DNA from 4 places in the Shewanella sp. SR1 genome. Region 1 is predicted to be linked to each of the others. Evidence: predicted binding sites of a transcription regulator. Region 1 holds the regulator's gene; each other region holds the start of a gene.

Region 1 (7,509 bases):
TGTTGGTAATCATTCGCCGGATAATGGAACGGTACGGGGCCATCCGGTGCGCCTTGAATAAACTGTTTCAGCTGTGGATTGTCGGCGTACTTCAATTCCTCTGGTGTGCCGTGGGCGATGACTTTTTTATCGGCCACCACATACACATAATCGGCAATACCGAGGACTTCATCCACATCGTGGGAGACCACAATGGAGGTCAGATTCAGCGCATCGGATAACTCACGAATAAGCTTCACTAACACGCCCATAGAGATAGGATCTTGGCCGGCAAAAGGTTCATCGTACATCACCATTTCAGGCTCAAGCGCTATGGCTCTAGCTAATGCGGCGCGGCGCTGCATACCACCGGATAATTCACTTGGCATCATCTGGGCGGCACCACGTAAACCTACGGCTTCGAGCTTCATCAGCACGATAGTGCGAATAATGTCTTCTGGCAGACCTGAATGTTCGCGCAGCGCAAAGGCCACGTTATCGAACACATTAATGTCGGTAAACAGCGCGCCGCTTTGAAACAACATGCTCATCCGCTTACGCAGACTAAATAATTCATTGCGACTCACGCCATGGATATCGTGGCCATCAAATAGCACTTGTCCGTGGTCAGGCGTTAATTGGCCGCCGATCAACTTTAACAGGGTCGTTTTGCCTATGCCGCTCGGCCCCATGATCGCCGTCACCTTGCCCCTTGGAATGGACAGGCTAATATCTTCATATATCACACGCTGACCGCGGCTAAACCCCAAATTACGGATCTCAACCAACGGCGTTTGTTCTTGAGTCATGCTTGATTCCGACATTTGCAAAGAGGTGATCCTAGTCTTCCTAGACTGACCAATCGAAGAGCCGCAAATTGTACGTAATTGCGCTTTAACCTACAACCGAATCGACACTATCGCCCTGCGATACTTTCAATTTGCCTCATTTACAGCGAAAATGCGCCCTAAGTTTTCACTCTGCACAGGTAAAATGTTACTTAATGTTTTCAACCTAGTTGCAGAATTGGCGATATTGGCTAATTCGTTCGCACTTAGCTCGCTCTTCGTCCACTTTTAGGTGCGATGCGTCGATATACGAGTGTGAAATAGAGGCATCCCGTGCGGTAATACCCGCCGCGATACGGGATAAATCCATTGAAATAAACGACAAAGACGATGATATTGCTCAAGACCTTCGGCCGCTAAACAGGTTATTGTGCATGAATAGCTGCCGCAGCTGAACTTGACGAGTCGAATCAATCGCTCTAGCCTGCCGCAATTGTTTTGTTGTTTTAGGGAATTCACCACAATAAGACATATGCTAAATCGTCTGAAAACAAACTAAAACTTGGCAGAAAGCCTATTACATATCATCTTTATCGCGTACCAAATTGTGCTATTCCAATCCCATCAATGGGGCGACAAAGACAATGCAAAAAGAGAGATAGACATGGTAGACAAATCACAACTGCGCCAATGGGGCTGTAAAGTTATCGACATTGAAAAGTCAGCCCTAGACAATCTTTATCAATATGTTGATTCAGCCGAATTTGCAGAAGCTTGCGAGTTGATCCTTAACTGCACAGGCAAAGTGATTGTCATGGGAATGGGCAAATCGGGCCATATCGGTAATAAGATTTCTGCCACCCTCGCCAGCACAGGAACGCCCGCATTTTTTGTGCATCCGGGTGAAGCCAGCCACGGCGATCTCGGTGTATTAGCAGATAACGATGTGATTTTAGCGATTTCAAATTCCGGTGAGTCGAGCGAAATCCTCACCTTAATGCCCGTCATCCAACGTATGGGCGTGCCCGTTATTGCGGTAACAGGTAAACCCGAATCGAACATGGCGCGCTTGTCTAAAGTACATTTATGTATTGAAGTCCCTGAAGAGGCTTGCCCACTTGGACTCGCGCCAACGTCAAGCACTACCGCGACCTTAGTGATGGGCGATGCGATTGCCATTGCGCTACTACAAGCGAAAGGCTTTACCCGTGATGACTTTGCTATGTCCCATCCTGGCGGTGCTTTAGGACGCAAGTTATTGTTAAAAGTCTGCGATGTCATGCATAGCGGTGATGACTTACCGCTCGTTAACCACGATATTTGCATCACAGAAGCCCTGTACGAAATCTCTAAGAAAGGCTTAGGCATGACGGCGATTATCGATGATCAGCGCAAGCTAGTTGGTATCTTCACCGATGGTGATTTACGCCGCGTTATCGATGCCGAAGTGAATCTACGTACTACGCCCATCGCCGATGTGATGACCCGTAACTGCGTGACCATCACAGACGGTGTGTTGGCCGCCCAAGCGCTGCAAGTGATGGACTCAAAAAACATCAACGGATTAATTGTTATCGATAAAGACCGCCATCCAATCGGCGCTCTTAACATGCTAGACATGGTTAAAGCAGGAGTCATTTAATGCCACAGCAAGGATTTTACGGCCCAATCAGTGATGATGTGTGGCAACGCGCGCAAAAGATTAAACTGTTGATCTGTGACGTCGATGGGGTGTTTTCCGACGGTCGTATTTACCTAAGCAATAGCGGCGAAGAGCTAAAAGCCTTCCACACCCGCGACGGCTATGGCGTGCGCTCGATACTCACCAGCGGTTTTAATCTTGCGGTGATTACTGGACGTCAATCCAAAATCGTTGAAAACCGTATGACGGCGCTTGGGGTAACCCATATCTACCAAGGCGTAGACAATAAGTTCGAGCCCTATGAAGCATTGCTCGCACTCTATGGCGTTACCCCAGAAGAAGTGGCTTATATCGGTGATGATATTGTCGATCTGCCAGTGATGAATGTCGTCGGTTTAGCAGTCAGCGTAGCCGATGGTCATCCCTATGTTCGTCAGCACGCCCACTTTGTGACTACGCTCAATGGCGGCCACGGTGCCTTGCGTGAACTCACAGATCTATTGCTACTCAGTCAAAATAAATTCACTTCGGCCCATGGAATGAGTATATGAGTCGTGTGACACTCGCGATTATCGCTTTTTTTGGAACGGCATTAGTGCTTTATTGGCAAGTGCAGAACAAACACAGCGGTGATACCGATAACAGAGTAAAAGATCAAAATACCCCAGATTTCATCGTTGAAGATCTGCGCAGTGTTGAGTTCAATGAACACGGGCTAGTCAATAGCCGTGTGACGGCGAAACACATGGAACATTATGATTCAACGAATCAAACTTACTTTACTCAACCTGTTTATCTTGTTTATCCAGACCAAGGTAAAGCACAATGGCAACTCAGAGCAGATCAGGGCAAGCTAAACAAGGAAACGGGCAAGGTTGTATTAGAAAACAATGTTATTATTGATGCCATTAGCCCAGAAGAACCGATCCAGACCTTGTCCACCAGTTATCTGGAACTCGATCTCAATACGATGATAATGACCTCTGACCGCACCATTTACGTCACAGGGAAAGATTTTAATATTCAAGGCCAAGGCCTTTATGCCGACCTCAACGCGCAAGAAGTGCAATTGACCAGTCAGGTAGTAGGAACATATGAAGCAAAATAACGTATTACTTGCCAGCCTAATGCTAATAATGAGCATGAGCGCCTTTGCTAAAGTCGACGACCTGAAACAGGAAGTCAAAATCAAGGCTGTGAGCCAAACGGCAGATATCAAGAACAACCAGATCATCTTCTTTGGTCCGGTTGAAGTCACCCAAGGTTCGATTAAAATCCATGCAGATCAACTGCGTGCATTTTCTGCCGAAGGTGAAAATAGCAAAATTTTAGTGGCCACAGGTAACCCTGCGACGTACAGCCAAGTATTAGACGATGGCCGTCCAGCCTCGGCGAGCGCGAAAGAAATTCGTTACGATATGGCGAGCCGCACCCTGACACTTAAAGGCAAAGCCTCGTTAGATCAAGCGGGCAGCCAAGTGACGGGTAATTTGATCCGCTACAACATCATCCAGCAAAAATTAATTGCCGAGAGTACCGGCAGTGGTGACGATCGCGTGATCACGATTATTCAGCCAGAAAGCTATCAAGATGATGCCAAACCAGACGCGCCAGCAGATAAACCTGTGAAAAAGCAGGACTCTAAATGACCCAAATCACCCTAAGAGCACAAAATCTGGCGAAGAGTTATAAGAGTCGCCAAGTGGTTAAAGACGTCAGTCTGACGGTCAAAACCGGTCAAGTCGTTGGCCTACTCGGCCCGAACGGCGCGGGTAAAACTACCACCTTTTACATGGTCGTTGGTCTGGTTAAAAGCGATAAAGGCCACATCTTTATCGACGATGATGATTTAACCGCAGATCCTATGCACCTGCGCGCCCGCAAAGGCATAGGTTACTTGCCGCAGGAAGCCAGTATCTTTCGTAAACTGACCGTCCATGACAACATCATGGCCGTGCTGCAAACGCGTAAAGAATTAAAAAAAGAGCAAAGGGAAGAAGAGCTAGAGCATCTGCTCGAAGAGTTCCACATCACCCATATCCGTGACAGCCAAGGCATGTCATTGTCGGGCGGTGAACGTCGCCGTGTCGAAATTGCGCGGGCGTTAGCAGCAAATCCTAAGTTCATTTTGCTCGATGAACCCTTTGCTGGTGTCGATCCGATTTCGGTTATCGACATTAAAAAGATTATCGAACAGCTCAAAAGTCGTGGCCTTGGCGTGTTGATCACAGACCACAATGTCCGTGAGACATTAGATGTGTGTGAACATGCCTATATCGTGAGTCACGGAAACTTGATTGCCGAGGGAACACCCGCAGAGATCTTAGACAATCAGCAAGTTAGGGCTGTGTACTTAGGTGAACAATTCAGGCTATAGTTAATCAAGCGGAGCCAATGCAGGCAATTTATGCCACCATTGGACTCCACTCAAGATGATAACAAGCGACCTCATCCAACAATAATAACGTAGGGATCAGCGGTAACATGAAAGCGTCACTCCAGCTCAAACTGGGTCAACAGTTAACCATGACGCCACAATTACAACAGGCCATACGTCTGTTGCAACTGTCGTCATTAGAACTGCAGCAAGAGATCCAGCAAGCCTTAGATTCTAATCCCCTTCTCGAGCTGGAAGAGGATCAATTCGACGCCACTAAAGACCCTGTAAACCAAACGCTATCCGATACGGATTTCAGTGAATCTAGCACCCTGCCGCCAGAAAAAGACAGCTCCACCATAGACACGGCAGAGTCGCTCACGAAAGAGTCCATGCCCGACGAACTCCCCATGGACACCACATGGGATGAAGTGTTCACCGCCTCTCCCAATTCTGGCCCCGGCGGCAGTCGTGAAGACGATATGCCCTTCCAAGGTGAGACCAGTGAAGGCTTGTATGAACACTTAGAATGGCAAAAAAACCTCACGCCGTTTTCTGAAACCGATTTAGCCATTGCCACCGCCATTATTGATGCCATCGACGATCAAGGCTATCTCACCCAAAGCACTGACGAAATCCTCGAAGCCATGGGCAATTCTGAGGTTGAGCTCGACGAAGTCGAAGCTGTACTCAAGCGCATTCAACACTTTGATCCTATTGGTGTTGCCGCCCGCGATTTAAGCGAGTGCCTGTTGATCCAACTGTCGCATTTCGCCGCTGACACGCCCAACCTAGAAAACGCCCGCATGCTGATCAAAGATCATTTAGATCTGATCGCCGCCCGCGATTTTAGATTGTTGATGCGTAAGACTAAATTAAAAGAGGATGAGTTAAGAGACGGCATCGCGCTTATCCAAACCCTCAATCCCCGCCCAGGTTTATTGATTACGCCCAACGATGACGAATACGTCATCCCAGATGTGTCAGTGTCGAAGAAAAATGGCCGTTGGGTGGTTGAGCTTAATCCTGACTGCATGCCAAAAATCAATGTAAATCAACATTATGCTTCGATGGCGCGCAGCACTAAAAGCCAAGCCGATAGCCAATTTATTCGTGGTCATCTGCAAGAGGCTAAATGGTTTATCAAGAGTTTAGAGAGCCGTAATGATACCCTGTTGAAGGTGGCGAACTGTATCGTCCAATATCAGCAAGGTTTCTTTGAATACGGTGAAGAAGCCATGAAACCTATGGTGCTGAACGATATTGCCGAAGCGGTAGAAATGCATGAGTCGACCATCTCAAGGGTGACGACACAGAAATACATGCATACCCCTAAGGGACTTTTTGAACTAAAATACTTCTTCTCTAGCCACGTCGGTACTGACGATGGTGGGGAGTGCTCATCCACAGCAATCAGAGCCTTCATTAAGAAACTGGTTGCAGCGGAAAACCAGAAAAAACCATTAAGCGACAGTAAGATGGCACAACTTCTGGCAGAACAAGGGATCAACGTAGCCCGCAGAACCATTGCGAAGTACCGAGAGGCTATGCTCATTCCGCCTTCTAATCAGCGTAAAAGTTTATAACCTACAGTGGATATCGGAGGACGTTTCTATGCAAATAAACCTGAGTGGACACCATGTCGAAATTACCGAATCGTTACGTGCATATGTAGAAGAAAAGTTTTCAAAACTTGAACGCCATTTCGAACAGATCAATAATGTGCACGTTGTGCTCAATGTCGAGAAAATGCAACAGATTGCCGAAGCGAGAATAAATCTTATCGGTGGTGAAGTTTTTGCTACTTCAGAGCATGCTGACATGTATGCCGCTATAGACGCCCTGATTGACAAGCTTGATCGTCAGGTTATTAAACACAAAGAGAAGTTAACAAAACACTAATAATGGAACTTTGTACCATACTGCGGCCGGAGTGCACTACCTGCGCCACTCCGGGCAGCAAGAAAAAGGTACTGGAACTCATCAGCGACTTAGTCGCTGCCCAGTACCCGACCCTCTCATCTCAAGAGATATTCGAAAGCCTAGTGGCGCGCGAAAAGATGGGGAGCACAGGTATAGGTAACGGCATCGCCATTCCACATGGTCGACTAGCCGATATAGATCAGCCCATTGCCATACTCATTAAGTGTGAAGAGCCGATAGCATTCGATGCTATCGATAAGCAACCTGTTGATATTTTATTTGCACTACTGGTGCCTGCAGACCAATGTCAGCAGCACTTAAGTACCTTGTCTTGCATGGCCGAAAAGCTGAGCGACAAGCAAATATTAAAGCAATTACGCAAGACGCATGATGAAACGGAACTCTATCAGGTAATCACTGGATGAAACTGGTCATAGTGTCGGGCCGCTCAGGCTCAGGCAAATCTGTCGCCCTAAGGGTACTCGAAGATCTCGGCTATTATTGTGTCGATAACCTTCCCTTGCCCTTAATCGGCACTTTGCTTGAGCAACTCAAAGGCAGTAACGATCTCGTCGCCATTAGTGTCGACGTGCGTAACATGCCTGAGCAGGACAAGGTCTTAGTAAAGCAACTCGCGAGCCTGCCTCCTGATACTGAGTTAACCAGCTTCTTCCTCAATTCCAGCGATAAAATTCTGCTCAAGCGTTACAGCGAAACCCGCCGTTTGCACCCTTTGTCGAAGAGCCAAGTCTCTTTGCAAGAAGCGATAAAACTGGAAGGGAAGCTGCTCGAGCCTATGT
Region 2 (7,509 bases), on a different contig from region 1:
TGACCATTTTTATAGGCCGTCACGCCGCGGGCTTTATTGGCGACTAAGGTAAATTGATCACCTTCTTTAATTTCTTCGTTAAACAGCGCCATAAAAGCATCGATTTGCGGTTGAATATCGGCGGTATTATCTGCCGTCGCGTGCTCAAAACCTTCGGTGATCGCATCGCGCATTTTTTCTGAGGTGATCATGCCAGAGGTAATATTAAGGCGGATTGCCGCAATCGGAGCATCGATAACCGCTGCTGTGCTACTCAAGGCTGCTGGCAAATACAGACTGCCCACATATAAATCCATAAAGAACTTACTGCGAACGCCCGCGCCATTAAGCTGTAATGCTTGGCTATCTAACGTCACTGTATCAGCGACTTGCACACCTGATACTTCTTTGGCCATTAATGTGTGGGGTAATAACAGCGCGCTTGCTAGGGTAAGAGTGGAGAGTAACTTCATAATACACCTCATTTTCTATTTTAATTATTGGGTTTAAAGCAGATTTTATGAGTATTTACAGCAGAAAGTTGACCCCAACTTCTCAAATACTCGGCACCGAAAATGGATGTTAATCTAAAGAAGAGGGGAGAGATAGGCTAATTGTGCCTAAGCATCATTCGAAAATGGTTAAATATGGCATACTCATCATTAAGTATGAGCATGCCTACAAGATGACTCATCGCGTTAAACTATTGATATAAAATTATCGGCGGCAAATCATCAGCGTTAGACTTTCTGCGTGAAAATTATCCGCGAGTGCCTAGCTTGTACTGACCACTCTGTTCGAACATCACAGCTTGTTTCTGTTTTGGTGAGATCAAAATTGGACCGTCGTCAAAGAAGAGAAAACACTTCCAATTACGGACGAACACATCCCAACGAGTTTCAATAATCTGATATTTTTCATAGCAAAAATAGACAGTTGTTTCATCTGGCCATTGAATGAACTCGGCTAACATGTCGGGTAAACTGCTCTCTTCACTATCCCAAGCACTCTGCCAATGATCTGTATCCACCCAAGCATCAGCCTTCGCCGCCCAGTCTCCCTTAGTAAATTGCTCCGCACGACTACTCTTGTTGCTGATCCATTGATTCCAGATTTCCATCGCACTTTTATCTGTTAACGGCAGGATATGCGCCTTGTCTTCGTCAGTTACAGGCAAGTCTTTGTGGTTGAAAATCCACTTACGGCGGTATTGTTCTAGCGGGATATAAGTGTTGGCCAAGCAAGCTCTCCTAGGTTGAGCCCTGAAGGCTCATCAAACATCAATGTGTCGGATTATACTGACTTAGCCAAGTTTAGGGAAATGGCGCAATGTGGCTATATCCTAGTATTGGATTTTATAGTAACGATTAAGAGAGCTGTTTTTTAAGGGGGATAGACAGAGGAAGCTGTAAATTGTGTTTCTGGAAATCATGCTTATCAGAAAACTCTTCAAGTGAAGTTGAAATCACATAAGCACTATCTGGTCTCCCCACAGGGACTCGAACCCCGATCGGCCGCTTAGGAGGCGGCTGCTCTATCCTGTTGAGCTATGAAGAGACGACAGTGATTATACTGGTTTTATCTCTGATTAAAAGGCTTATGATTTAGTTGCTTAAATCTTAAGCGCTATGTCGTTTATCTGCACATTGTAAGCTGCATTTTGGTCTAAAAGTACTGCTGTAGAGCTTTCTTCACTCACTTGTTCGATTTTTACCGTGGCTCGACTTTTGGTTGCGACGGCGCGCATTTCATTGAGTCGATCGGGTAGATTTTGCTGTAATACGACTTGGAATTTATCCCCGACACGAATGCCATGTTTACGGCCGAGATTTAAAATGATCCTGTCCGCTTGGCGGCTCACGACTTGGCCGAGTAAGGGTCTGCAATTGAGAGTACTGTCTAAATCATGGGTAGCCTGTTGCATTAACTTGGTAATATTTTTGCCATAGGATGATCGCCAGAATCTGTCCGTATTCGGGGCAATAATGGCTTGTTCTTCAAATTCCCATGGCGCTGATGTGCTGTAGCTTTTACTCCAGACTTCTTCGCCACTGATCCCATGATAAAGGCTAAGTTTGAACTGGAATTGCCTGAGTGGAGCTTCATCCCAAATTCCTAGGAAGGTTGGCTGCACTGGTTCCATTGAGATATCCATAATTTGTGGTTGGAGGATATATTGGCTGTCGGTAATTTCACTGAGCCAGCTTGGGAGTCGATAACTGCGAATATCCACTAGATCTTGTTTAATATCGAGCAGCTCTTTAGCGTGAGTGTGGCTAAAACCTGTGGAAGAGTAATCTTCTATAACACTGCCTAGTTTTTCGGAAATAACTTCTTCAAAACCGGAAAGCTGCCCATATCTGAGCTGAGTACGATCTTTGATTTGTGCTTGAGGAATTAAAATCGCAGCCTTTAATTGTCCATTTGGACACTGCTGCGTAGGATCATCATTTAGATCGAGTCGTAGGGACACATAAATTTTGTTTCCCTGGATTCGTTCGCTAACGAGTTGGATGCTGATGGCTTGGGCGTTGCGATTTATCGCGAAGTTATTCTGTGTAAGGTTTCCGTTAGAGGTTTGTTGTTCACTGGATATTTGAATGCCCGTGCTTAATGTAGCATAGCTAACGGCTTGATTAATCGCTTCTTCCCTTGCTTGAGCAGTATTACCATTGATAATAGTCGCTTCACCACTGGCTTCCATCCATTCGGCTCGAATAGGTAAAGACAGCAGTGCAAGGCTCAAAATGATGAGCGAAGCTGAACGTGGTATGTGCATCAATACAATCCTTATCGCTAAGCTATTGGCGAGCTTGCTAATCGAGCCAGTTTCCTGACACTTAACCTAATATACCGACAAAGCAAATTTCATGCCTGACTAACGAGAGTTTTCGATAAAGTTTCCATTGGCGCAGTCGATATACAGCGTATGAGCATAATATTGTCGGGCTGGAGCAATTTTGGTCCGAAGATTGCTGGCTTTTGTTACTCACAAAAATGAGACGCATAGAGTGTGAGTTATTTAATTGCCAGTACACCCACAGATGAGGTAAATCCAATGCTAAAGCGTGTGATTATTCCCTTAACATTACTGATGTTAGGTGGATGTGTGGCTAAATCGGTTACACCGCCCAAGCCGAGTTTAGTGGATGGCAATGGGTTGCCGCCAACGGCAGTGATCAACCATTTAGCACAGCGAATTGTGACAGAGCTCGTTAAGCAAAATGATGCTCTGCGTTCTGATCAACCAATTGTCGTCGCCACCCCAGTATTAGTGGGTGACATGAATGGCACAAATGCGTTGGCGCAGCAGTTACAGCAAGGATTAATGACGTCGCTCCATAGCTTTCAGTTTAATGTAGTGGATTTAAATTTAGCTGATGGCTTGAGAGTGACGGCTAATGGGGATTTTATTTTGACGCGAGATTGGCAACAATTGTCGAAAAATCTTCCCGTTGAGCATCTTGTTGTATCGACTATGAGCCCAGTTACCAATGGTATGGCGATCAATACTCGGATTGTGAACATAAGTAACAATCGTGTGGTATCGGCCTCTCAAACTTTTGTGACTCAAAAAGAGTTGGCAAACTACATGCAGCCTTCGGAGCAAATTGTGTCACAAAATGGCATCTTATATCGTCAGGCGAGTCCAGGCATGAATGAAGTCCGTGTTTTAGGAGATGGAAAATGAAACGCTACCTTTTAGTTATTGCGGCGCTAATGCTAACTGGCTGCGCTGCTAAAGATAGATATGTGCAATGGGAAGATGTGCCGCCGCCGAGTTTTCCTAAGTTAACGGCCATAGGATATGCGCCCTTAGCTACTCAACCGGCTAAAGAACAATCACAAAGAGTGTTGATGGCCATGCAAGCATCAAAAATTGTGGCCTATCGTGAATTAGCAGAACAAGTTTATGGGCAGAAAATAACGGCAAACAGCAGTGTCAGTGATTGGATGTTGACGGACGATAATGTTAAAGCGTCGGTTTCTGGCGTGATCCGTGGGGCGCGGGTCGTTAAGAGTTATCCGGCTGGCGATCATTATGTCACTGAGTTAGAACTGGATTTTTCACAGGTATGGGCGCTGTATCAACAACAGAGTCGTCCACAGCGAGTGAAAGAAGTCACGTATTTCTAGTCATTTCTACATGACTCTATTGAGCCGCGTACTATGCGAGTAGTTATGCGGCTTTTCTTTTTCTGCACAAGTATCAAAGTCTAATCTTTAATCAGAGCAGAGCTTAGAAGCGGGAAATACAGAGTAGGAATTGATGCGCCTGTTAGGCCTTTAAATCATTGCCTAAACTTGAGATAGTTGAGGTCTTGCCTTTATCGTTATACGTAAGGCTGGAGGCGTTTCTACTGGCTTGTAAAGCTTGAGCGAAGCGATTGAGACTGGCTAAATTCATCTCAATTAAACTGGCATTTTGATCGTTCAGTTCTTTGCATTCAGTTAATGCGTCTTTGACAACGGCCATTTTATGCACGAGTTCGGTTTGCTGAGTGAGTTGAGACTTATCAGTGTGGTTTGCCAGAATATCGTCATTAGTCTTGAGTTCTTTCAGACATTGTGATTTTTCGTTAGCAAGAGAAAGCAGTAAATCGGCGTTTTGGTCAACCAAAGCGCCTTTTTCCTTGAGTATGATTTGCTTAAGAACAGCCAAATGGGCGTGTTGTAGATCTACCAGTTTAGCTATTTCAGTCATAGTTACTCTTTATTCAAGTCATTAAGTTCGGCTTCAAAACTTGCAATATTGGCAGCCAACTTTTCAGGGTCAATTTTATAGCGGCCTTCGGCGATAGCCTGTTTAATTTCGGCCACTTTCTTTTGATCAACTTCAGGAAGGCTCGCCATTTTAGTCTGAGCTCCTTGAAGTTGTTGCGCTTGCGCTGTAATCACCACTGAGTCGCTTCTTTGTGGTGTTGTCGATTTTGTGGCAACTTGAGCAGATTGATCGCTGCTAGTTTTAGTTGCACCTGAACGAACTTGTGTGGTCGTTGCAGTGTTGAGTTTGCTAATATCAATTGCCATTTTCGGCTCCAGCGTCGTGTGTACGGGATTTCTTAACTGGGGTATCGGCAGCTTATAAAAAAGCTTTAGATTATTTTACATTCTTACTTCAACTTCGCCAATGCCCGTGACTATAGCATCTAGTTCTTTGTTTGAACTGCTATTTTTGACTCTGATCCGATCGCCTTTATTGCCATCTTGTAGGGCTTCGCCCGCAGTTTTAAGTTCGAATGAGTTAGAACGAACATAAATAGATACCGAGTCGTTTTTACACACGAAGCATAAGTTATTGCTCAATATAGGATTATCCTTCGAGACGCGTCGTTTGACTCGCACACCAGCTAATTTACTTGGGTCATCAAATTCAGCGCCCCGTAAACTATTTTGCTCAATGTAACGGATTTCAACTTGGCTAGGGGAGATGAGTTCGCCAGGCGCTAAGGTTTCAGTTGTGACAACAACGGGGAATAAAATATCCACTCTAACCGAGATATAAATCTGCCAAGGGTAAGCAAGCTCTTGCGTATCGCAGCTGACTTTTAGGGTGTTATTACGGCTAATTTCCCTGTCACTAGCCAATTCAACCTTAATCGGCGACGAACATTGTGACGACAGCATTCTTGCGTCAACTATTTGCGGCGAAATATCGACTTTGGCATTAGCGGGCACGGATATCTTTTCTGAAATAAGCGCTTTAGCTAATTCTGAGATGGCCGATACGGTGGGAACAATAGGCTCTGCACTCGCAAAAGCGGGCATGAAGAGGGCGAAAACACTAAAAAAACAGACTAAATTTACTTTCATAATGAAGAGACTAGCTTGTAACGCCAGAATGCACCTATACTTTTATCAAGTTCGAAGCTGACCACTGTAATAATAATTTGCATCACTGTCAGAAGATTGACTCAGTTTCGACTATGTTTATCGATAGATAACACGTAAGCAATTAATATGCCTATACTCAAACGAGTCATAGGGCCGTACATAAACAGAACAACAAGGCAGAGTTATGTCGAGTATTCTTGATTCAGTCAACAAACGAACCCAGCTCGTTGGTCAAAACCGTTTAGAATTGCTGCTTTTTAAATTAAACGGTCGTCAACGGTTTGGGATTAACGTGTTTAAGGTGAAAGAAGTACTGCAGTGCCCGCCACTGACAACTTTGCCTAAACTTAATCCTTATGTTAAAGGTGTCGCGCACATTCGCGGTACGACTATTTCAGTTATTGATCTGAGTGCGGCAACAGGTGGTAGACCTTTAGCGAGTACAGAAAACTGTTTCATCATTATTTCTGAATATAACCGCAGTGTTCAAGGTTTCTTGGTCAGTTCTGTTGAGCGGATTATCAACATGAATTGGGAAGCGATTATGCCTCCGCCGCAAGGTGCCGGTCGTTATTCTTATCTGACTGCAGTGACTGAGATTGAAGGTGAATTGGTTGAAATTCTCGACGTAGAAAAAATCTTAGATGAGATTTCACCGGTTAAAACCGCTATCAGTGAAGAAGCCAATGAAAAGCTGACCCTCGACAGAACCCAGCATTACCATATTATGGTTATCGATGATTCTGCCGTGGCGCGTAAGCAAATTATTCGTTCACTCGAGTCATTGAACTTACAAATTGATACCGCTAAAGATGGTCGAGAAGCATTAGATAAGCTTAAAGAAATCGCCAAAGAAATGGACAATGTTGCCGATGAAATCCCTCTCATTATCTCAGACATTGAGATGCCTGAAATGGATGGTTATACCCTGACCGCTGAGATCCGAGATGATCCTAAGCTCAAGCATATTAAAGTGGTACTGCACACGTCGTTAAGTGGTGTATTCAATCAGGCAATGGTTCAAAAAGTGGGGGCCAATGACTTTATCGCTAAGTTTAATCCCGACGAACTGGCTGCTGCCGTGAATAAACACTTAAGTTTGTAAGTGCAGTAGTTAGTACCTAGATACGCTTTACGCTATAATCTCGACTTTATAACATGATGGTTTCGCACTGATTTTGGTGCTTGCTATAGGATTTAGGATGTGAATGTGCCAAATAAATCACTCGCTGAAGCTGAATATAATCAATTTAGGTTGTTCTTAGAGCAACACAGCGGCATCGTACTGGGTGAAAATAAGCAATATCTGGTGCGCAGTCGTCTTGCTCCTCTGATGGGGAAATATAACCTGCCATCCTTATCCGATGTGGTTAAGCATTCGATGAAGCCAACGGAGCGTGCGCTTCGGGCTGAAGTGATCGATGCTATGACGACCAATGAAACCCTTTGGTTTCGTGATCGTTATCCATTTGAGTTATTGCATAACGTTTTGTTACCTGAGTACAGTCGTTTAGGTCGTCCACTTAAGATTTGGTCGGCCGCGTGTTCGTCTGGGCAAGAACCCTATTCACTGGCGATGACGATTCTTGAGTATCAACAAAAGAAGCCTGGTGCGCTTGCGGGTAGTGCGTCAATTCAAGCCACGGATTTATCGCCTTCCATGTTGGAACGTTGCAAAAATGCTGAGTACGATAG
Region 3 (7,509 bases), on a different contig from region 1:
CTTGTGGGGATTGGCTTTGAACAGCAGATGATTGAATCTGCCAACCGTGAACGTAAAAATGCCCTCGGCCAGTTTGCCTACCTCGATGGTTTGTGGCGCGCCGTCAATGCCGATATCACTTTAACCATACAGCTCAGCTTAGATGATGCCGAGCCCACAACATTGACCACCCATAGCCTCATTGTTGCCAATGCCGCCCCGTTTACCAGCGTATTAGCGCAGGGCGATGGCGAGCCAAACATGACAGATGGCCTGCTCGATATTACCTGGTTAGATTCGGGGGATGAACCTAAGGAGCAGCTCCTTAGTCTGGCCGAATTAGCCATTGCCGGATGGGTAAAAGAAGGTAATAAAGACACACATTCAAAGCGACCTAGCGCGCCTTCTACCGCGACCAAAGTCCACCACGCCCATGCGAAAAAAGTGAATATTAGTAGTCAGCCCAAGTGTAAATATGTGATTGATGGCGAAATCTTTGAACCCGCAGATCTCACCATTGAAGTCCAACCCGCATCCCTTAAGGTGTTTGTGCCTTATCAGGAAATAACTGAAGAGGATGGGTGATACATCTTGCTGGCACGCTTGAGTCATTAGTAGGAACGACTTCCCATAAGCATTCTTCCTGCACTAAACAACCCGACATATTTTCAATATAGCTTTCAGGTAACACTTGCTTTTTAAGGGTTGGCAGAACGGTTTTTACGTAATTTTCATGAGCTGGGTTCGACGCCCAGCGCGTCATAACGATGAAGTAGTCACTCTGTTTTAGACTGCGGGCGACACAACCGCCAAGCATGCCGTCTGCTTGTCCAAGATGGGCATTCCAAATCGTTCGTTGGTCACTTAAAAAACGTTCGACATCTTGCACTCCTCGGCAATAAGCCAAGCGAATGACATTGTCATTTTGATCTGCAGGATGATGAGTTAGCGAAGGGATACTCAGTATATTTTCAAAATAATGGACATCACACTGTTTATAAGTTGTTTGCTGACCACTTTTGGAGAACAGCTCGTCGTGAACTGACCCCATGAAAGCCGTAACATCCTCGAGTGATTGCCATACACCCACAATAATCGCCTGCCTTTCGGGTTGACTCCAACCACCGAACTGGCCTCTAAAACCTACGCAGTTGCTCAACGCTTTCCATATCTGTTGGCTTTGAGAAAAATCTTGCTCTTGTTCATTTTCAACCTGACAAGTGATCAACTTTACTATCGTCAAATCTCGCTCCTAACGCTGCAAAAAGTGGCCTAGCGTAGTGAAATCCAATTCCAAAGAGCCGATGCCACTTGGCTTAAACCTCCTTGCTAGCAACCACATCAACGGTATGCTTAAGATGGCTAAAGCCGCAGGATAAAGCTCAATGAGATATTAAATTCACTCACATCTGCGGCTTTTGAGCGCAAAAAACTATTCCACCGTCGATTCACCCGCTTCGATTTGCTGCTCGTATTTGCTGAGCTTGTTGTAGAGGGTTTTCACGCTGATCCCCAGCTGCTCGGCAGTATCGGTTTTATTGCCTTGAGTCGTTTCTAATGCTTGATAAATGGCGATTTTTTCTAAGTCATCTAAACGCATGCCCTGCGGGATAACGACTTGGTCATCGCCAGAAGCACCCATTTCACTCGCCTGTGGCAACTGTAAATGGCTGGGTAAAATCTCTTGGTCTGCCAAAATATAGGCTCGCTCAATGGCATGCTTTAATTCACGCACATTACCCGACCAAGGGTACGCAGCGATCATCTGCGCACTGTCGTCAGCGAGGCTTTTATTCTGCTTTTCTGCCACGTTACGATAGGCAAGAAAATGCTGCGCCAGCCCAAGAATATCATCGCCACGTTCCCTTAATGGCGGAACGCGGATAGGGAACTGGGCCAAACGGAAATATAAATCCTCGCGAAATTGCCCAGCCTCGATTGCCGCTATGGGATCACGATTGGTTGCCGCTACAATCCGCACATTGGCGAGTTGCACTTTGGCACCGCCAACGGGGCGATATTCACTATTTTCAAGCACTCTGAGTAACTTCACTTGATGCTCAATTGGCATTTCGGTGACTTCATCGAGAAATAAGGTTCCGCCTTCTGCCTGCTCAAATACGCCTTTGTGATCGCGATGAGCGCCAGTGAACGCGCCTTTTACATGGCCAAACAACTCGCTATCGACCAATTCAGGGCTTAAGGCGCCGCAGTTAATCGCGATAAAAGGCTCGTTCAGCCTAGGGCTGGCAAGATGTATGGTATTAGCGACCAGCTCTTTCCCCGCACCGCTCTCACCGATGATCAGCACATTACTGTCGGTCGCGGAGACGCGGCGAATCGTGCGATACAGCTTATGCATAGCAGCAGAGGAACCGACGAGTAAACCATATTGGTCTAGCTCACTGGAAAAAGGCCGAGGCCGAATTGGGGATGACACTAGATACTGGGCAAAATCGGCGAAAATATCGCTGATTAACGTCATGTCGTAGGGTTTGCGAAAATGATAACCGGCAAAATGCGACATTAACTGATCAAGATTGGGGTTTGGCTGGCCGTCGGAGAGAAAAATAAACTCAATATTAGACAGAGCTACATTGTCCAGTAGCCCGAGATAATCCTCACGGCTAAGGCTGGACAGCTCAATGATGGCAACATCGACGTGATTCGCCTCAAGCTGTTCTATCCAAGGTAAATCATCGACACTGCGTAGCTTATTAAAGTCGGCAGCGCCGGCGAGTTCTAAGATGGCTTGTTCGGCGTTTACATCCTGCAGGTGATAAAAAAGTGTCAATCGAGCCATGCTATCCCACTCCCTGTGTATGAAGGGCTACTGTATGTCAGTCGTGAAATTTTAACAACAGCAGCGGTAATAGTTGCCGATATTCCAAGAGGATGGCGTAATGAACCGAGAATATCAGTCTAAAAATCAGCCTGTTAACATATCATTAAAAACGAGAACAGAATATGCATGGTAGCTGAACGAAACTCAATTAGTTGACCCAAGCCGTTAAACAAGGCTATGTCGAACACTGGCATTAGGAGGCCCATAATGAAGTCTAATGTTGTGCAACATCAGACTGATATCCGCGCCGATATCATGTTGATCGATGAAATAATAACGCTCAATCAAGAAGGACTCACATTTTACAACCAGGCGATGACGTACGTCGAAGACTATAACCTTAAGCGTATTTTTTCGACCAAAGCGAATATCCACCAGCGAATGTTGAGGCGATTTGAGCAGCTGCGCCCTTTGTCTAGCGAGCCGCTTCATGGCCTGAGTCATACGATACCTGTCACTTACACTCAAGCGACAAAGTTGCTGCATCAGTGCCATATATCGCAGGCGATGGCCGCACTTGTCGTTATAGAGCAGCAAGTGTTAACCCAGATGAAGCAAGCAGTAAGGCAAGCACATCAGCCACAACTTGCCAATCAGCTCGCAGAAGGCGCCGCTTGGCTGCAAATCAGTTGCGATGGTATGAGTTCGCTCAATCCTGGTTAATTCTTTGCACCTGTTTACATCAGTGCGCATCAGTATGAGCCTCTTTACCTGGCGATATCCAGCTTTAACGCACCGCTTGTTACTCCACACACTACTCCGCACACATTCGTGCGGTTTTTTTATGCTTTAAAGATGACTTCGCTTGCCAGAAAAAATTACATTTTGTCGGTAAAAAAGACCGACTTAAGCAAAATAACCCTTCCATCAAAATATCAAAAACAGCCGCTAAACACATTTAAATCAGCCACTTAATAATATTGGCACGATTCACGCAATATCTAACATCGAGAAAACAACGGAGGATATGATTATGAAAACCACAACAGCATCAGTACTAGCGACCTTACTTGTCGGTTCAATCAGTTTAAATGTCGCAGCAGCTCAAGATTGGAAGGACGGGGCTAAGGATGCGTGGATCGATGGTAAAGCTGAAACCACTTTACTGCTCAATACCAATCTCAATTCCTTTGACATTATAACGGATGTCAAAGAGGGAAACGTGACGTTAACGGGTAAAGTGGAAAGCAGTGTCGATAAAGCTCTTGCCACTGAACTGATCAAAAGTTTAGACGGCGTAAAAGATGTCGATAACCAACTCACTGTAATGAATGAGAAAGAAGGCACCAGTGAAGTTGTTGCTACTTTGACCGATTCTAAGGTTGCCACAGTCGTCAAAACCCGTTTACTGTTTTCAACCGATGTTTCCGGCACTCAGATTAATGTGGATGTCGCTAATGGTATCGTTACCTTAAAAGGTGAAGTTGCTAGCGATGCCGAACGTCAGTTAGCGCTGAAAATTGCCGAGAATACCGACGATGTGAAAAAAGTTGTCGATAAAATCAAAGTCGTTAAAAAAGCCTCTTAACGCTAGCTAAAGCTGCACTTTCTGAAACTAGCTTTCAAAAGTAGCGCTTTAACAGTCAGAGTTAAGTACAAGGCGTTAATCTTGCCTCAACTTTTGAACTCGATTGATAAGAAAGAGTAATAACAAAAAACCAGCCTAGGCTGGTTTTTTTATGTCCATTATGTCACTAAATCAAGCAAGGTTTTCTAGGCCACGTAGATAAGACTAGGTTTGAGAAAACGAAATCAAGGTAGGAAAATTGAACGACATCAGGCTAATGCGAGAAGCGATAGTACCTTAAGCGATAACACCTTAAGCGATAACACCTTAAGCAATAGTGCCTGAAACTATATTTTCAGAAACAGTCATGCCTAAAACAATCATGCCTCAAGTAGCGTTAAAATGCGGGCTCAGCGCTGGCTTCAAAGCCAAACTGGAACTCATAAAAATGCTGACCATTTTCGATACTGATGGCCATAGTGCCCGTTAAGCCCTGCAACTCGCCCGCACCGGAATGGGGAACCACTTCTAAGATCAAACGGTTTTGTCCATCGGTCATAATGCCAAAATGTTGCAGCACGAAACTCCCCTGCTTACCACACACCTTGCCAACCACTTGCTCAATCGCCACATAGCCAGCCGAGCCTTTGACTGACGTCATTGCACTGAGCATTTCCCCTTGGCTACGGCCCTCAAGCTCGCCATAAAAGGTTTTATCTAAACCCATACGACCTAACGTTACGCCGCCCACACCCGTAGCATAGGTGCTATCTGGGGTGAGCTTAACATCAAATTTCCCAGTGATTTTGCTAACTTGCATGACACTCTCCTTGTCAAAACATTATGCCAAGTCTATCTACCCGAGAATACTTGCCGCTGCGGCAAGCATCACACACAGAACGAAAAATAACTTAGCACAAGCCTGCGCAGATCCATAATGCATTTACTCACGACCCTTTGCGCACGACTACTCACTACTGATTTATGTTAGTGATGCCAGTTTCGCTGACTGTCACCTCTAAGGTTTTGACGATTTCAGGGCTTTCAGACATAGGTTGATCAGGCGCTCTATCGCGATAAGTCACGGCAATTTTGAATGGGGCTTCGAAGGGATAAACAGGTTCAATATTGTCCACCTCAATCCGATCGCCCAGCATGACGCTGCCTAAATGCTTCAAGTTATTGTGTTCAAAATCGAGGCTAAACAAGCCAAGGTACCAAAATGCCCCCGAACCTTGAGTCGTCACAATAAACGGTGCCACAAAGGGCATAGTCTGCATTTTAGGATCATCTTGAATTGGCGCATCACTCTGGGTATCAGGCTCTAAAGCGGGATCGAAATTTAACGGCGTAATGCGCAAATAATCCAGTAATACTCGGCCTTTTACCTCGCCATCTTGATAATCGCCCATCGCAAATTCAGTTTGCTTGATCTTAATAAAATGGGTCAAGGCAACCGATTTACCGCCCTCTGGTAGGGTAATTTCAAACGGGTTGGCGGTATTTAAGCTAAAGAGTTTAAGCATCACTTCCGACGCATTCGCCACCGGCTTAACCTCAAGCGGTGTTACCACTTCAACCTCATTGGCCTGTGCCTGCGTTTTTTCCTGCGCCATGGCCTCGTCGTATTGCATGACCTTACCATCTTCCATCACCATATAAATATCATCATTGGTCATGTTGAAACGGTAAATACCTGCGGCGAGTATGGCTAATATCACTAAGGTGCCCGCTAAGGTTAACTTTACAAACGTACTCATTTTCTCTCCCCAATCGCGCGCTTTGTGCGCTGCTTTTCTAACACTGATCAACTTCAAATCAATGTCGGAGCAGTATTACAGATACTGAGTTAAAGCGGAGTGGGTAAAGTGTAAAAAAGTGACGCTATTTTGAGTTTTGTCAGGCTAAGTTCAGTTTATCCTTAGCCAAGATAACTAAAGGCATTTAATTTTTATCACCTTACCGTCCTCAAGCTTAAAAAATGCATCTTGCGGCATGTCTTGTGCCCATAAAGCTTGATAATCCAGATCCGCATAAATACCGCGAAACACGGCCCCAGATAAAGCATGAGAAACGACAATGACGCGTTCAGGGATGCTAGGATCGTTTAGCCAATCCTTAAGACGCCCACTTATACTTGTAAATGACTCAGCATTCGGAGCATAGGTATACCAGTCGACGATGCCACTTAACTCAGGCTGAGATTGCTTAATATCTGGGACGCGCTGCTGTTCCCAATCACCAAGACCGAATTCAATTAAACGCGCATCCTTTTGTAACCGTGCAACAGGAAAACCAATTTGTTGACAAATAATTTCTGCGGTCTGTACTGCTCGCCCTAACGGACTAACATGAAATGCCCATTCATCCACACTGTATACATGCTGCTTCAAGACCTCCCCAACCGCTTGTGCCTGTAAACGTAGCTCTGCGTTAAATTGTGTCTGCCCATGACGTAATAGATAAATCGTTTTTTTAATCAATTTGATAACCTAAAAAATATTATTGAAATACAGACTTGATATTGTGTGCTAAGCCACACTTTGGCATTGATAATGGGATATGTCATTATTAAGTATCAAATGACGTCCTTTAGCATCAGAATGTAAAATACTCAAACTTACCGGACGAATGGTATTCCAAAGTGTTTCAGAATTTTGTTCAGTCAGGAAATAGTTAGTCAATAATTTAACCATTAAAGATTCTAATACAATAAGCACATTACCACTGTATAGCATGCCAATACTTTCAATGATTTCAAAAAGACGTTTCTCTACTATTTTTAATTGAGTATAAATAGATGAGCAAAAACCACGGGGTTGCAACATCATAGTATGAATACACAGGGGTAAATCAAAGCATTCTCCATTAACGTCAAAATCGGCTTTAAAATCCTCCAATGCTAACTTTTTAATCACAGATATGGATTTTTTCCGCCCTTGGTTTAATATTCCAGCCGTTTCTATTGATAATGGTGACGTGCAAGAATATACCATTTCAAACCGAGTATCCCTCAATGAGTTTGCTAGCATATTTGCATGCAACCCTCCGAGATTAGACAGTGAATAATTGAAAGAAGCTGATAGATCATATACGTCAGAAGATTTTGCATCTCCTTGACTAATTAGATATATAGTAGCCAATTTAATCACCTCAAATTCTATATTAAGTTCGACAA
Region 4 (7,509 bases), on a different contig from region 1:
AGCACTTTCTCGACAACTTTACGGCCAGTAACCGACTGCAAAGTATTTTGCACACTCAAGAGTGCTAACTGACGTAACTCATCTTTCCCAGCCTGCGTACTGAGTTTTTGCACATCAGCGCCGCTAAAGGTCGTTAACAGCGCATCTTCAATCAGGGGGATGTGTTTTTGTGTCAGCACATCATCGTCTGTACCACGCACCATAAGTTGTACTTTGATCTCAACTAAACGCGCTCTATCAGGCCCAGGTAAGTTGAATAAGAAAGGGCGTGGCATAGGCACATATGAAGCAGTGGCTAAATCTCCAGTGGCAGGGGCTTCAGCCTGAACAGTTCCATCAGCGGCAGCGACTGGTACTTCCTCGGAGCTGCTCCCCATAAAAAACCATACGCCGCCACCGATTAAAAGAGCGACTAGAACACCTACTCCAGCGAAAATAAACAGTTTTTTCTTACTTTTAGGCTCTTCGGTACTTTCAAGTTCTAACGATTCTTCCTTAGCCATCACTATTCTCTTTAATTTAGGCGGAACAAATGACGATTCTGGTTTACCGAAACGTCATTATGTTAGTCATTGCTATAGGTTACCTACTTAAGCGTAATAATCTATACCTGAATTTACACTAGTGGCTTGATTTAAACCTAAATGTAGCTCTTCTGCTGAGATTTCATCCACATCAGCCCCATTTGAACCGCCACCATCACCAAAACCACCCTCTCGACGTTCACCTTGGCCACCTTGAGACACATGACTATCAGCCAATTGCATCCCTTGCTCTTGCAGTAACTCGCGCAATCTCGGCATAGCTTGTTCAACCAGATCACGCGTTTGTGTCTGAGTGACATGGAACTGTACTTGGGTTTGATCGCCATGCACTTGGATTTTTACCAGCATATGCCCAAGCTCAGGGGGATCAAGCCTAATTTCAGCATGTTGAATACCTTGACTCACCATAGTGATCAACTGTTGCTTCATCACGGGTGAAAACCGTTGGATCATCTCTTGCATTTGGTTCTGCTGCTCAACACCTTGGCGTAATGATAGCTGAACTTGCATTGTTTCTTGGCGATTTACTTGTGACATCGAGAGTGTATGGATTGATGATGTAGACTTAATATCTGAGAAGGTACTACCATCATCAATAAAATTTTCATCTCGGGGAATATCCATCGCAACGGTCAATTTTGCATCTTTAAGTAATAGGTTAGCAGCCAGATCTGGATTAAGACTCCCATCAAGATCACTTTCTGTTACAGACGGAGTAGACGATGATTCAGAAGAAACAGCAGAACCTAAAGTATTAAGTTCAAAGGTATTTGCTGAGGTCGTAACGTTACCTTTATTGAGACTGTCCAATATCGGAGCACTCGCGGCACTAGCTGATGACTTTGGCGAAGTGCTCATCGTCGATTTTGTCGTTGAACTAATCGTAAAACCAGCTTGATTAACCACAGCGTTAAGTGTGGCTTCATTCTCGACTAAAGGCTCATCTATGCTAACGCCCACATGAGTTGTAGCGACAAGCTCTGTGTCTTCTATATGTAATTCAGCAGCATCATCGATCAAATTGGGGTCAATAACAGTATCGGTATCCACTGGCGCTGCAATTATATTTGGATCTATGGGAAGAATCTGAACGAGTGGCTTATCAGTCAAAGGGGCTGGCTTAACATCATTATCAGATACAGCCACTGGCGCATCTGATGCAGTAGATACTAGCTTTTGTAATTCAGCAGAGAAACCCACTTCATCAATCATTGCATCTGATGCCTGATAAACATTTTCTTCGCCCGTTATGTCAGTGGTATCTTCAGCATTTAAAAATACTAGCGGCAAACTCTCTCCCTCTGATACCGTTTTCTTCATGTCATTTGCCATGCTGATCTGGGCGAAGATGAGATTTACGTCAGCGTCATCCGTTGATATGTCTTTATCTTTTACTTTATCAGTAGAGGCGATCTGCACTTTATCGTCAGTATTCGCTGTAGCCTTTTTAGGCGCGGAAATAGAAAATGAGCTAGCGGAGACAGACGCAAGTGTAGATGAAAAGTCTTCATTATTAGACTCTTGGGAAGATGTCTTAGCGGAATTGGCCGCAGAGTTGCCTGTTTTACTCAACAGGATATTGGTCATTTGTTGCATAAGTGCTCCCAAACATCACCCAGCAGAAAAAGAAAATGGCTGGGTAGAAACGTCAATTAAACACTGCGGTTGCAGGGTCATGGACTAAATCAAAGCAAATAAGATGCCAAAACTTCAGTTTTTAATGCGGCATATTGAAAAGAATAAAACTCAGGGAAAGAAGTCGAACAAATGTTCTGCACCATAAGCGGCAACAGAAAACTGAACTCATAGAGGTTAGTTAATGGAAAAGATACCGATCATTTAACGCACCATTACACTAACGCTGATGACGGCGATAAAACTGCTGAGAAGCAAATTCATCGGTCATTTTCTGCTCTCTTTTTTGTTCAACAACTTGGCGCTTCTTCTCTTTACTCGCTAACAGTAATTCCACTGCCTTACGTTTTTTCTGTTTTTCCAACCAATGCTGTTGTCGATATTCTTTTTGTTTTTCACCGTCGGCCACAACGCGATTTTGCTGAGTAATAGCGTCATCAATCTGACGAATAAAGCGATGAAACTGGTGATAGTGACTGGCACTAATGGCTTGGCCTTGCTGGGATTGCATTTGCTTCATGTATTCTAAGCGATAGTTATTGAGTGCACTGAGTTGATTCAGCCGTTTTTGACACTCTAACTGCGCCGACTTTAACAATAACGCCGCTTGTTCTTCGGCATCATTGGCGAGCTTTAACACTAACAACAAGGGATCGGCGTTAGCCATACTAGACCTCGATTAATTCGATGACGCCATTATTTGCACTGTGCGGCAAGTTGCCCGAGCATGACTTGGCTATCGGCAAAACTGAATGCATCACGCATGGTTTGGCGTAAAAAAGCATTCATCGCCGGCTGTAATCGTATCGCATTATCGATTCGAGGATCGCTGCCTTGTGCGTAGGCACCAATGGAAATCAAATCCCGATTTTGCTGATACAAGGAATAAGTTTGTTTCACGCGGCGCATCGCTTCCAAATGTTCATTGGAGATCACCATAGGCGCGACTCGGCTAATAGAAGCTTCAATATCAATCGCAGGATAGTGCCCAGAGTCCGCAAGCGAACGTGACAAGACTATATGACCATCAAGAATCGCCCGCGATGCATCGGCAATGGGATCCTGTTGATCGTCCCCTTCCGTCAACACAGTATAAAATGCCGTAATTGAACCTTGACCTGGGCCACCGTTGCCGGCGCGCTCAACTAAACGCGGCAGCTTTGCAAACACTGAAGGCGGATAGCCTTTGGTGGCAGGCGGCTCACCCACAGCCAAAGCTATTTCCCGTTGAGCTTGGGCATAACGCGTCAAACTATCCATTAATAACAAGACGTTATAGCCCAAATCGCGAAAGTATTCGGCAATACGAGTCGAGGTTTCACAGGCGCGAAGGCGCATCAGCGGCGAGGTATCTGCAGGCGCGGCAACAACAACAGAACGCGCTCGACCTTTATCCCCAAGAATCTCTTCAATAAACTCTTTGACTTCACGGCCACGCTCGCCCACCAGCCCAACCACAATAATGTCGGCAGTGGTACCGCGGGTCATCATGCCTAAGAGCACACTCTTACCCACACCAGAACCAGCAAACAAGCCCATACGTTGGCCTTTACCCACAGTCAGCATGGCATTAATGGCGCGAACGCCAACGTCCAGCGGCTCGGTAATAGCACGGCGGGATAAGGGATTAATGGCAGCGCTATGTCTTGGCGCTTGTTGATCTGTCTGCAACGCACCTAAACCATCTAAAGGCACGCCGTTACCATCGAGCACGCGTCCTAACAACGACAAGCCGACATTGAGTCCAGTTTGTTCCCCTAAAGGAACCACCCGGGCACCGGGTAATACCCCACGTAATTCTTCGATAGGCATTAAATAAAGGAGTTCGCCATCAAAGCCGACAACTTCGGCAATTAACTCGCCCGCCATGGTTTCGATGGAACATAAGCTGCCCACAGGCGCGCGGCAACCGCTCGCCTCTAAGGTTAAGCCAACAACACGAACCAGCTGACCACTTGCCACAGCACGAAATGGCGGCACTTTATCCTGATGATGATTCAGCCTATTCAGCAGTTGGTGTTGGCGATTTTGCATCTGTTCCGGCATCCGATTGGGTATCTAAGTGCTCACCTGTGTTTGAGGTAGATTGCATGTCCTCAGTGTCTTGGTTAACCGTATCGACAGCTTGGTCATCCGCCGTTTGATTATCAAGCTCAGACTCAAGCGCCACAGCCACTTGTTTGGCAGTATCTTCAGCTTCAATCGTCTCTTGCAGTTGATGCTGTTTATCACTCAAATGCGCATGTTGATTTCGTAATGACTCAAACACGGTATCAATACGCGATGAAAGCGTTAAATCCACTAAAGAGCGATGACTGCTCAGAATACAATCGCCTGCACTTAACGTCGGATCGACTTCAAGCTCCCATTTACTGCGGGTCAGTTGGGCGGTGGAATAAAGTTGTTCGACAAGGATCACATCGTCAGGATGCAGCCGAATAGTCACCGCTTGCTCCTTAATGGGTAGCGACTCTATGCCTAAGCGTAATGCCGAAAGTACTTGTTCTGGATGGGTTTTTAATTCGTGACCTATGACAGATTTAGCTAATGTCATACTCAAGTTCAGTAGGGAGAGCTCAATATCACCATCGAGTAATTGCAATGGCTTTTCAAATTGAGTTAATAAGGCTTCAAACCGCGAAAGTAAAACTTTGGCTTGAGCTAAACCGGTTTCTAATCCTTGCTCATGCCCTTGGGCGAGCCCTTCAGTATGGCCTTGCTCTAAGCCTTCTAAGCGACCTTTTTCTAGCCCTTGCTCGTAACCTTGTTGTTTACCTTCGGCAAACCCTTCTTCTTCAGCTTGGGCGCGAATGTCTTCAATCTCGGCCATCGTCGGCGGAGAAACACTCTCAACTGTCGTAGGCTTAGCGGCTTGATGATTCGAATGGCCGAACAAATTCGAGATAGAATCGTCATCGGCTTCAGTCACATCTGGCAGTGCCCAGTGACTAAACTCAATATCTCCGTCGCTCAAGACCTTATTTGACGGTTTATTGTCACTCGGATTAGAGGAACTCATCGCCACCACCGCCGCCTAACATGATTTCGCCACTGTCGCTTAAGCGACGGGCAATAGACAGGATTTCTTTTTGGGCGACTTCAACTTCACTGATACGGATTGGGCCCATGGCCTCAAGATCGTCACGCAGCAATTCAGCGGCACGTTTTGACATGTTGCCCAAGATTTTTTCTTTCAGCTGATCATCAGTGCCTTTGAGCGCCTTCATCAGTACATCTTGCTGTACTTCACGCAACAAGGCTTGAATACCACGGTCATCAACGTCGATTAAGTTTTCAAATACGAACATCAAGCCTTGGATTTGCTGCGCCATTTCTTCGTCAGACTCGCGCATGGTTTCCATCAACTGACTTTCGATACCCGTATCTAAATAGTTCATGATGTTGGCAGCCGCTTTTAAGCCACCCATTTTCGCGGCCTGTGCGCCACCTTGACCAGCAAACTGTTTTTCCATGATGTCGTTCAGCTCTTGCAGTGCAGCGGGCTGTACTTCTTCAAGATTCGCAATCCGCATCATCAAGTCTAAGCGAGTATTTTCAGGGAATTGACCAAAAATTTCCGCCGCCTGATCGGGTTCTAAATAGGACAACACGATCGTTTGGATCTGAGGATGTTCGTTTTGAATAATGGTCGCTACTTGGCGTGCATCCATCCATTTCAACGAATCCAAACCTTTAGCACCGCTGCCCATGATAATCTGTTCAATCAGATTACCCGCTTTATCTTCACCCAGCGCGGCGGTTAAGGCTTTACGAACGAACTCTTCGCTGTTGAAACCAATAGAAGAATACTTTTGTATGTCATCGAGAAACAGCTTATGTACCCCGATGACTTTTTCTTGACCAAACTCATCCATTGCCGCCATCGCCATACCCACTTTTTGCACTTGCTTCGGCTCTAAGTGTTTTAAAATGGATGCAGCATCGGCCTCACTCAAACTGAGGAGTAAGATCGCGGTCTTTTCGACACCGCTAATATCCTTAATGTTAAAGGCAGGTGGGGCCGCTGCAGCCACTTCTTTCGTTTTATTCTCAGCCATTGTCTTGTAACCAGTTTTTCACGACTTGAGTAGAGAGCTCAGGCTCATTCGCCACGAGCGCACGGATAGCTTTAATCATATCATCATCTTTGTGCAAATTAGGGATATGAATTGAACCATCATCGGCATAACTGTATTCCGCCTCTTGGGTATTGAGCATCCCTAGCGTATCTGCCGCGTACTGGTCCTCAATTTCGGCCAATTCGTTACCTAATCTGCCATCCTCAGGCATATTCACACTGTCAGGATAGATTAAGCGTTTCAGCATAGGACGTACCACAGCTAAAATCAGTACCAGAATCACTAGTGCACCAATACCGAGCTTAATCGCACGCCAGAACCAAGGTTGTTCCCACAGTTCTAGTGCTGGCAAGTCTTCAACCAATTGATCCATAAAGGGAACCGTTACAACTTCTAACACATCACCCCGTTGCGAGCTAAAACCTACGGCACCTTCGAGTAAACGACGGATATTGGTCAGCTCTTGTTCAGTACGGGCAACACGCGCCACTTGACCATTTTCTCCGGCTGCACCGGGTTTAAAGTCCACCGCAACCGACACACTAATGCGGCGAACGGCGCCAACTTGCTGACGGGTGTGGCTAATCGTAGTATCTAACTCAAAATTACGGGTCGCTTCACGGTGCGAATTACCTGCGGTGACAGACTCAGTCGCTTTAGTCGCATCTTGCGGAATGTTCGATTCCATTGGCGGTTGATTCGATAGCGCGCCAGGGATCCCACCCGAAGAGCCGCCAGTGGTATTATTTTCAACGGTCATTTCGCTGCGTAAAGACGGTAAATCTGGGTTATAACGCTTAGAGGTTTGCTCGACCGCAGTAAAGTCCATGCTGACATCGACTTGAGAGGTGAAATTATCAGGACCTAAGATTGGTACCAAAATCGATTCAATCTTAGTGCGATACTCGGCTTCTTTTTGCTGTACTAATTCAAGCTCGCGACGGGCTGTCGCAGACGCGCCATCTTGGCTGCCTGAGTTTAATAAACGGCCGTTAGAGTCGGTCACAGTCACCCGTGATGGTTCTAAACCTTGTACTGCAGAAGCAACGATATCAACGATAGCGTCGACTTCACCTTGGCCTAAACCGCCACGACGGGTATTGATAACCACAGTCGCACTTGGTTTTGAGGCATTGCGGGCAAAGACGTTTTCTTTAGGTAACGCGAGGATCACTTTTGCGCGGCTAACACTTTGTAGTTGCTCAATTGCACGGGCAAGGTTTTCTTCTTGGCTGTGCTTAAGACGGGCT

What was found. Region 1 encodes sigma-54, which starts transcription at its own class of promoters, with help from an activator protein. Its sites were predicted from a motif close to GTTGGCACGNNNNTNGNNT; they were not measured.
Region 2: the regulator sigma-54 is predicted to act here: its motif matches at 5,930-5,948, upstream of flgA (flagellar basal body P-ring formation chaperone FlgA).
Region 3: the regulator sigma-54 is predicted to act here: its motif matches at 3,744-3,762, upstream of KV201_RS05330 (BON domain-containing protein).
Region 4: the regulator sigma-54 is predicted to act here: its motif matches at 2,234-2,252, upstream of KV201_RS07290 (flagellar hook-length control protein FliK).

Annotation. Positions count from the first base shown of each region.
Region 1 is NZ_JAJAEF010000008.1:101,703-109,211, forward strand. It holds gene mlaF (phospholipid ABC transporter ATP-binding protein MlaF) at 1-788, opposite strand, end outside; gene KV201_RS09695 (hypothetical protein) at 994-1,152, opposite strand; gene KV201_RS09700 (KpsF/GutQ family sugar-phosphate isomerase) at 1,432-2,409, shown strand; gene kdsC (3-deoxy-manno-octulosonate-8-phosphatase KdsC) at 2,409-2,960, shown strand; gene lptC (LPS export ABC transporter periplasmic protein LptC) at 2,957-3,517, shown strand; gene lptA (lipopolysaccharide transport periplasmic protein LptA) at 3,504-4,058, shown strand; gene lptB (LPS export ABC transporter ATP-binding protein) at 4,055-4,786, shown strand; gene KV201_RS09725 (RNA polymerase factor sigma-54) at 4,894-6,372, shown strand; gene hpf (ribosome hibernation promoting factor) at 6,401-6,688, shown strand; gene ptsN (PTS IIA-like nitrogen regulatory protein PtsN) at 6,691-7,134, shown strand; gene rapZ (RNase adapter RapZ) at 7,131-7,509, shown strand, end outside.
Region 2 is NZ_JAJAEF010000006.1:105,963-113,471, reverse strand. It holds gene KV201_RS07475 (chalcone isomerase family protein) at 1-452, opposite strand, end outside; gene KV201_RS07470 (DUF2947 domain-containing protein) at 740-1,219, opposite strand; tRNA gene KV201_RS07465 (tRNA-Arg) at 1,461-1,536, opposite strand; gene KV201_RS07460 (flagellar assembly protein FlgT) at 1,592-2,758, opposite strand; gene KV201_RS07455 (FlgO family outer membrane protein) at 3,038-3,670, shown strand; gene KV201_RS07450 (LPP20 family lipoprotein) at 3,667-4,116, shown strand; gene KV201_RS07445 (flagella synthesis protein FlgN) at 4,259-4,684, opposite strand; gene flgM (flagellar biosynthesis anti-sigma factor FlgM) at 4,687-5,010, opposite strand; gene flgA (flagellar basal body P-ring formation chaperone FlgA) at 5,086-5,793, opposite strand; gene KV201_RS07430 (chemotaxis protein CheV) at 5,999-6,919, shown strand; gene KV201_RS07425 (protein-glutamate O-methyltransferase CheR) at 7,019-7,509, shown strand, end outside.
Region 3 is NZ_JAJAEF010000004.1:141,039-148,547, forward strand. It holds gene KV201_RS05310 (diacylglycerol kinase family protein) at 1-564, shown strand, start outside; gene KV201_RS05315 (DUF4937 domain-containing protein) at 518-1,222, opposite strand; gene KV201_RS05320 (sigma-54-dependent Fis family transcriptional regulator) at 1,412-2,782, opposite strand; gene KV201_RS05325 (glutamyl-tRNA reductase) at 3,032-3,487, shown strand; gene KV201_RS05330 (BON domain-containing protein) at 3,798-4,352, shown strand; gene KV201_RS05335 (DUF3224 domain-containing protein) at 4,729-5,151, opposite strand; gene KV201_RS05340 (hypothetical protein) at 5,306-6,091, opposite strand; gene KV201_RS05345 (histidine phosphatase family protein) at 6,266-6,814, opposite strand; gene KV201_RS05350 (hypothetical protein) at 6,863-7,474, opposite strand.
Region 4 is NZ_JAJAEF010000006.1:75,715-83,223, forward strand. It holds gene fliL (flagellar basal body-associated protein FliL) at 1-503, opposite strand, end outside; gene KV201_RS07290 (flagellar hook-length control protein FliK) at 591-2,141, opposite strand; gene fliJ (flagellar export protein FliJ) at 2,401-2,847, opposite strand; gene fliI (flagellar protein export ATPase FliI) at 2,877-4,214, opposite strand; gene fliH (flagellar assembly protein FliH) at 4,183-5,199, opposite strand; gene fliG (flagellar motor switch protein FliG) at 5,186-6,238, opposite strand; gene fliF (flagellar basal-body MS-ring/collar protein FliF) at 6,231-7,509, opposite strand, start outside.